Regions from separate parts of the Rhodoferax sediminis genome, predicted to be linked through region 2. Evidence: predicted binding sites of a transcription regulator. Region 2 holds the regulator's gene; the other holds the start of a gene.
What was found. The regulator sigma-54, encoded in region 2, starts transcription at its own class of promoters, with help from an activator protein. The targets are predictions, from matches to a motif close to TGGCANGNAANCTGCTTT.
Positions count from the first base shown of each region.

Region 1: the regulator sigma-54 is predicted to act here: its motif matches at 2,045-2,062, upstream of glnA (type I glutamate--ammonia ligase).

Region 1 is NZ_CP035503.1:1,430,979-1,435,065, forward strand. Features, by position in the region: gene EUB48_RS06870 (alpha/beta fold hydrolase) at 1-122, opposite strand, end outside; gene EUB48_RS06875 (EI24 domain-containing protein) at 188-1,078, shown strand; gene EUB48_RS06880 (competence/damage-inducible protein A) at 1,029-1,901, shown strand; gene glnA (type I glutamate--ammonia ligase) at 2,113-3,528, shown strand; gene EUB48_RS06890 (hypothetical protein) at 3,690-4,087, shown strand, end outside.
Region 2 is NZ_CP035503.1:261,681-265,767, reverse strand. Features, by position in the region: gene EUB48_RS01300 (THUMP domain-containing class I SAM-dependent RNA methyltransferase) at 1-1,103, opposite strand, end outside; gene EUB48_RS01295 (RNA polymerase factor sigma-54) at 1,100-2,692, opposite strand; gene lptB (LPS export ABC transporter ATP-binding protein) at 2,847-3,641, opposite strand; gene lptA (lipopolysaccharide transport periplasmic protein LptA) at 3,638-4,087, opposite strand, start outside.

The DNA of each region.
Region 1 (4,087 bases), 1.2 Mb from region 2:
CACATCGCGACCGAACCCAAACCCTCATGCAGAAAAACGATGGGAGCGCGGCGCTGCTCGCCGGCCGCCGCCTCAATCTGGCGCACTTCCAGTTGCACGCCATGGATGCGAATCAAGCTCATCAGGGAATGGTAAGGGATGTGCGCCACGGCTGCCCGGCCGGCGCCGCCGCGGTATGCTTCAGGCCATGGCCCTATTTCTCGATTCGTTCTGGCGCGCGGTGGCGTATTGCCTTCGCCCGCGCGTGATTGCGCTGTCATTCCTGCCATTGGTCATCATGGTCGGGCTCTCCCTGGGGTTGGGCTATTTTTTCTGGACGCCCGCGCTCGATTGGGTGCGCGGCATGCTGGACGCCTCCGTCTGGCTCACCCACCTGTGGTCGTGGCTGGAAGGGGTTGGCGCGGGCAACCTCAAGACCGTGGCGGCCCCGCTGATCGTGATCTTCACCGTCACGCCGCTGCTGGTGATCGTGTCGCTGCTGATCGTGGCCGCCCTGATGACGCCCGCGCTGGTGGGGCTGGTCGCCGAGCGCCGTTTCCCCACTCTGGAGCGCAAGAAGGGCGGCTCTGTGCTGGTCAGCATCCTCTGGTCGCTCGGCTCCACCTTGCTTGCCGCGATCGCACTGGTGATCTCGATTCCGCTGTGGCTGGTGCCGCCCCTGATTCTGATCCTGCCGCCGCTGATCTGGGGCTGGCTGACGTATCGCGTCATGGCTTTCGATGCCCTGTCCAGCCATGCCAGCCGCGATGAGCGGCGCGAGATCTTCCGCCGCCATCGGGGCTGGCTGTTGGGCATTGGCGTTCTCTCGGGCTACCTGGGCGCCGCGCCCAGCATCGTATGGGCCTCGGGCGCGCTGTTTGCGGCCGCGTTTGTGATCCTGGTGCCGGTGGCGATCTGGATCTACACCCTGATCTTTGCATTCTCGTCGCTGTGGTTCTCGCACTATTGCCTCACGGCCCTGGAAAACCTGCGCGCACAGAATACTGCTTTGGTGCCGCCCGCCCCGATTGCCCCTGCTGCCTTGCCCCATGACCTCCATCCAGACCCCGCCACAACCCCTCAAACACCCGCATCCTGAAGAGCGGCCCCATTTCGGGCTCATCATCGTCGGTGACGAGATCCTCTCGGGCAAGCGTGCCGACAAGCACATGCCCCGGGTCATCGAATTGCTGGGCGAGCGCGGCCTGCAGCTCGACTACGCCGAGTGCCTTGGCGATGTGCCCGAACGCATCACAGCCACGCTGCGCCGCGCCTTCGCCTCGGGCGATGCGGCGTTTTGCTGTGGCGGCATCGGCGCCACACCCGACGACCATACGCGCCAATGCGCAGCCAGGGCGCTTGGCGTGCCTCTTGAATTGCACCCGCAAGCCGAGCGCCTGATTCGCGAGCGCATGCAGGATATCGCCAGGGAGCAGGGCACGACCTACGAACCGGATCGGCCGGATAACATCCACCGCCTCAACATGGGCGTCTTTCCCCAAGGCGCACAGCTGATTCCCAATCCCTACAACAAGATTCCGGGCTTCAGCTGTGCCGGCCCGGGCGGTGGCGCGGTGCATTTCGTGCCGGGCTTTCCCGTCATGGCCTGGCCCATGATCGAGTGGGTGCTCGAGCACCATTACGCGCACCTGTTCCGGCAAGCCGCTTACGAGGAAAAATCGGTCATCGTGTTTGGCTCCATGGAAGCGGCGCTCACGCCCTTGATGGAAGAAATCGAGCGAGTGCATGCGGGCGTCAAGGTATTCAGCCTGCCCAGCGTGGATCACCCCGAATATGGCCGCCATATAGAGCTTGGCGTGAAGGGTGATCCGGCCGCGGTGGCTGCCGCCTACCCGGTCTTGCTGGCAGGGCTGCACGGTTTTAACGCGCAATTAGGCCCCGAATTGGTGCGTAAAACTTGATGCACCAATAAGGTTCGGCGATACAGCGTACCAATATGGTGCATTCCAAAACCCGCTGGGCCAAAAAAGCGGGCGCGAGTCGGCGACAACGTACCGCCTCAAGGCAGAATACGAGGCTCGGCCCAAAACAGACGCGTCGGCTTTGGCACAGAAACTGCATTAGCTTGCCGTTCCCAGAATTTTTTAACCAACTTCCAACCAGGAGAAACTGATGGCAAAGACCGTCGCAGACGTGATGAAAATGGTGAAGGAAAACGAAGTCAAGTTTGTCGACTTCCGTTTCACCGATACCCGCGGCAAAGAGCAGCACGTCACCGTTCCCGCTTCACATTTCGATGAAGATAAATTCAGCGCCGGGCACGCGTTCGATGGTTCATCCATTGGCGGCTGGAAGGGCATCGAAGCCTCCGACATGCTGCTGATGCCGGACGCCAATACCGCCAACATCGACCCGTTTTACGAAGAAACCACGCTGTTCATGAGTTGCGACGTGCTCGAGCCCGGTGACGGCAAGGCCTATGACCGCGACCCGCGCTCGATCGCCAAGCGCGCCGAGGCCTACCTCAAGGCCTCCGGCATTGGCGACACCGCCTTTTTCGGCCCGGAGCCCGAATTCTTCATCTTCGACGACGTGCGCTGGAACACCGACATGTCGGGTACTTTCTTCAAGATCGAAGAATACGAAGCGCCCTGGAACAGCGGCAAAAAGCTCGAAGGCGGAAACCGCGGCCACCGTCCCACCGTCAAGGGTGGCTACTTTCCCGTGCCACCGGTCGACAGCACGCAGGACATGCGCGCTGAAATATCCCTGGTTCTCGAGTCGCTGGGCGTGCCCGTGGAAGTGTTCCACCACGAAGTGGGCGGCGCCGGCCAGAACGAAATCGGCACCAGGTTCAGCACGCTGGTCGAGCGTGCCGACTGGACCCAGATCCTCAAATACGTGGTCTGGAACGTGGCCAACGCCTATGGCAAAACCGCCACCTTCATGCCCAAGCCCATCGTCGGCGACAACGGCTCGGGCATGCACGTGCACCAGTCGGTCTGGAAAGACGGCAAGAACCTGTTTGCGGGCGACGGCTACGCCGGCCTGTCGGATTTTGCGCTGTACTACATCGGCGGCATCATCAAGCACGCGCGCGCGCTCAATGCCATCACGAATCCCGGCACCAACAGCTACAAGCGCCTGGTGCCCGGCTACGAAGCCCCGGTGAAGCTGGCCTACTCGGCCAAAAACCGTTCTGCCTCGATCCGCATTCCGTATGTGGCCAACCCCAAGGGCCGCCGCGTCGAAGCGCGCTTCCCCGATCCGCTGATGAACCCGTACCTCGGTTTTGCAGCACTGCTGATGGCGGGGCTGGATGGCGTCGAAAACAAGATCCATCCTGGCGAAGCCGCGACCAAGGACCTGTACCACCTGCCGCCCGAGGAAGATGCGAAAGTGCCAACCGTCTGCCACAGCCTGGACCAGGCGCTGGACCACCTGGATGCCGAGCGCGGCTTCCTGACCAAGGGCGGCGTGTTTTCCGACAGCATGCTGGACGCCTACATCGAGCTGAAGATGGGTGAAGTCACGCGCTTGCGCATGGCCACGCACCCCATTGAGTTCGACATGTATTACTCGCTGTAATCGCGAGGAAGCTGAAAAAAGGCGGCCTGTGCCGCCTTTTTTATGGGCGGCCGATCCGTACTGGCGAGCCGTCGGCGCCTGGTGCTGGGCAAATTTTGCGTTCGAAGTTGATTGGGCGATACTTCAATGAACTTCCCTGGCGTGTCATGCTCGGAAACTGTATGAAAAAAGCACTATTGATCTCACTTCTTCCGTTCGCCAGCGTCCTTCTCGCCGCCAGCAGCTTTGCCCAGAGCCAAATCTACCGCTGCGGCAACGAATACACCAACAATGCCTCGGACGCCAAGGCCCGTGGCTGCAAGCCCTTTGCGGGAGGCAACATCACCATCGTGCCGGGCACCCGGCCCAGCACGGCCGCGGCACCCGCGCGTGCCGGCGCTGCCCCGCAGCCGCGGGTGGGCGCTGCCGACCAGCGGGCCCGCGATGCGGACGCACGCGCCATCCTGGAGTCGGAGCTGAGCAAGGCCCAGGCCCGGCAGACCGACCTGCTCGCGCAGTACAACAATGGCCAGCCCGAAATGCTGGGCCCCGAGCACCGCAACCACCAGAAATACCTCGA
Region 2 (4,087 bases):
GCGGTCCAGCCGGCGTAGTTTTTCTTCCAGTGGGCGGCGAGACGGCTGAAGAATTCGCCGCCTTCCTCGCTGTCCATCTGGGCGCTCTCACGCGCGCCGAAGCGCGCCACGTCCTGCGTGAAGACGCGCCCGCGCGCGCCGCCTCCGGCCACGCCGGCGACCTCGATGCGCTCGCCATAGGGAGGATTCACCAGCATCACGCCGCTGGCCGCCGGCGGCAGCCGCTGCAGTGCGTCGCCGCCGCGGAATTCCACCGCGGCGCCGACGCCGGCGCGCGCCGCGTTGCGCTGCGCGAAATCCACCATCCGGTGCGCCACGTCACTGCCAAATATGGGTGCGGCCGGTGTCGTTTGTGCCGCCAGCGCTTCGTTTTTGATAGCGGACCAGACATGACTCTGGAACGGCAACAGCTTCTCGAAGCCGAAGCGGCGCAGCGACCCCGGCGCGATGCGGCAGGCGATTTGCGCCGCCTCGATCGCGATCGTGCCGCTGCCGCAGCACGGGTCGTACAGCGGCGTCGCGGCATCCCAGCCGCTGGCGGCCAGCATGGCGGCGGCCAGCGTTTCCTTCAGCGGGGCCTCGCCCTTGTCCTCGCGCCAGCCGCGCTTGAACAGCGGCTCACCCGAGGTGTCGATGTAGAGCAGGGCGCGGTCGGTCGTCAGGTGCAGGTAGATACGCGCGTCGGGCCACTGGGTGTCCACGTCGGGGCGCACGCCGCTCTTGTGGCGGAAGCGGTCGGCAATCGCGTCCTTGATTCTGAGCGCGGCAAAGTTCAGGCTGGTCAACGGGCTGTGCTGCGCCGTGACCTCGACCTTGAAGGTCTGCCGGGTCGTGAACCAGATCTCCCAGGCCACGCTGGCGGCGGCGTGGTACAGATCCTGTTCGTTGCGATACTCGGTGTTGGAGAGCTCGACCAGCACGCGCTGGGCCAGCCGGCTGTGCAGGTTCAGCAGCAGCGCATCGCGCCACGACGCGTTAAGCTGCACGCCGCCGCGCAGCGTCTGCAGATCCCGCTCGGCGGCGCCGGTGATGCGCTGCGCCTCCAGGCCCAGCAAGGCTTCCACGCCGGCCGCGCAGGGCAGAAAAAGTTGCAGCTGGTTCACAGGGTTTTTCTCAGGTTGGTGGGGGCGATCCGCAGCGCCTCGCGGTATTTGGCCACGGTGCGGCGCGCGCACTCGATGCCCTGTTCCTTCAGCATGTCGGCAATCTGGTTATCGCTGAGCGGCTTGCAGGGATCTTCAGCCGCCACAAACTGCTTGATCAGTGCGCGCACTGCTGTGCTCGAGGCATTGCCGCCGGTTTCGGTGCCCAGGCCCGAGCCAAAGAAGTATTTGAGCTCGAAGGTGCCATACGGCGTGGCCATGTACTTGGCGGTGGTCACGCGCGAGATGGTGGACTCGTGCAGGCCGAGTTCGTCGGCAATCTCGCGCAGCACCAGCGGGCGCATCGCCAGCTCGCCGTGCACAAAGAAGCTCTTTTGCCGCTCCACGATGGCGTTGGCCACGCGCAGGATGGTGTCGAAACGCTGCTGGATGTTCTTGATGAACCAGCGCGCCTCCTGCAGCCGCTGCTGCAGCGCCGCGTGGTTCGACGCATCGCGCCCGCCGCTCTTGTGTTGCTTGAGTGCATTGGCATAGATGTCGTGCACGCGCAGGCGCGGCATCACGTCGGGATTGAGCTGCACGCGAAACTTGGGCTGGCCGCCGCGCCCGACGTTGGTCACGATCACGTCGGGCACCACGATATTGCGCTCGACCTGCACGAAGCGCCGCCCCGGCTTGGGCTCGAGCCGGCCGATCAGCGCCATGGCGGCCTTGACCTGCGCTTCAGTGGCGCCGCACAGCTGCACCAGTCGCCGCACGTCGCGCCGCGCCAGCAGGTCCATGGGCTGGGCGCACATGCGCAGCGCCACCTCGACGACCTCCTGGCGCGCCGGGTCGCCGTGATCAAAGTCCTGCAGTGCGCGCAGCTGCAGCGCCAGGCATTCGCCCAGATGCCGCGCGCCGACGCCCGTGGGCTCCAGGTGCTGCAAGAGCGACAACGCCACCGTGAAACACTGCACCAGTTCCTCCACCTGCGCCTCGTCGGTGCCGGCCAGCCCTTCGGCCAGCGACTGCAGCGTGTCTTCCAGGTAGCCGTCGTCATTCAGCGATTCGATCAGGAAGTGCAGCGCGGCGCGGTCTTCCTGCGACAGGCGCAGTGAGAGCGCCTGGCGGTGCAGGTGCGACTGCAGCGATTCCTGACTGCCCGCCAGCTCGGTGGCATCCATTGCATCCGCGTCGCCCAGGTTGTTGCTGCGCGCGGGCGCGTCGCCGCCCCATTCGCTGTCGTCGGGCCGGACCTCGCTGGTGCCGTCACCGTCCCAGCTTTGCTCTTCGTCGCGGCCCGACAGCGGAAATTCAGCATCATTTTGAGCTGTAGCCCTCATGTCGTCCTGGCTACCAGCTACCGAATTAGTAGCAAAATCGGTGTCACGGTCGTCTTCGCGCACCCGCGTGTCGGACTGCGCCAGGCCGAATTCCTCGCGCGGCGCTTCCAGCTCGGCGACCTCCAGGAACGGGTTGTCATCGAGCATCTGCTCCACTTCCTGGCTCAGCTCCAGCGTCGAGAGCTGCAGCAGCCGGATCGACTGCTGCAGCTGCGGCGTCAGCGCCAGATGCTGCGAAATGCGAAGTGACAGGCCCTGCTTCATGGCGTCAGGCGACCGCCGCGCCGCCCCAAGGAGAAGCAGTACACGCAATGGCAAGCGCGGGGAGCACCCGGCCGGCGCCGGGCCGCCCCAAGGCGGCCGACGGCCCCCTCGGGGGGCAGCGCAGTACACGCAGTGACAAGCGTGGGGGCCATATTCACATGCGGAAATGCTCGCCCAGGTACACCCGGCGCACATCGGCGTTGTCGACGATCTCCGAAGGGGTGCCCTGCGCCAGCACGTGGCCATCATTGATGATGAAGGCATGGTCACAGATGCCCAGGGTTTCGCGCACGTTGTGGTCGGTGATGAGCACGCCGATGCCCCGGCTCTTGAGGAAAACGATGATGCGCTGGATCTCGATCACCGCGATCGGGTCGATGCCGGCAAATGGCTCGTCGAGCAGGATGAAGCGCGGCTGCGTCGCCAGCGCGCGCGCAATCTCGACGCGCCGGCGCTCGCCGCCCGACAGCGACAGCGCGGACGAATCGCGCAGGTGCTCCACCCGCAGGTCCTGCAAGAGCGTCGTGAGACGCTCCTCGATCTCGCTTTTGGACAGCGCACGGCCGGCCTGGTCGCCATCGGCGCCATGGCGCTGCAGCTCCAGCACCGCGCGCACGTTTTCTTCCACCGTGAGTTTGCGAAAAATCGACGCCTCCTGCGGCAGATAGCTCAGGCCCAGGCGCGAACGGCGGTGGATCGGCATGTGTTCGACCGGGCCGCCGTCGATGGTGATCTCGCCGGCGTCGGCCCGCACCAGGCCCACGATCATGTAGAACGAGGTCGTCTTGCCTGCACCGTTGGGCCCGAGCAGGCCCACCACCTCGCCTTTTTGCACCGACAGCGACACATCCTTCACGACCATGCGGCTGCCATAGGTTTTTTGCAGGTGGCGCGCTTCGAGCCGGCTCGGCACGTCGCGCACGGCATGCGTCGCTGCGTCGCCCGTCACTTTGGATCCCCGCCGAGGGTGCTGCTGGGACGCAGTACGGGTGCCGGCACAGCAGGCGCTGGCGCCGTGCCCGCCGGCGCGGAGGCAGTGGCCTTGGGTGCCAGCATGGCGCGGATGCGCGTGCGCGCGGGGCCGCCCGCAACGCCGCCCGTCGGATTCGTGACCGTGCCATCCACGGTGAACACGTCGGTTGCGTTGTTGTAGGTGATCAAGGCCCCCGTGGTCTCGTCGCTCAGCGTGGCGCCGGTGTAGCGGCGCAGGATGGCCCGCTTGATGAATTTGACGACGTCCGCCTTGCCGTCGTACTCGATGGTTTCCGACTCCCCCTCGATGTACTCGTCCACGCCTTCGCGCTTTTGCCGGTAGAACGCCAGCTTGCCGGGCTCGGCCGTGACGGTGGCGTATTGATAGCCCTCGGGGTCCTGGCGCACGTCGACCCGGGCGCC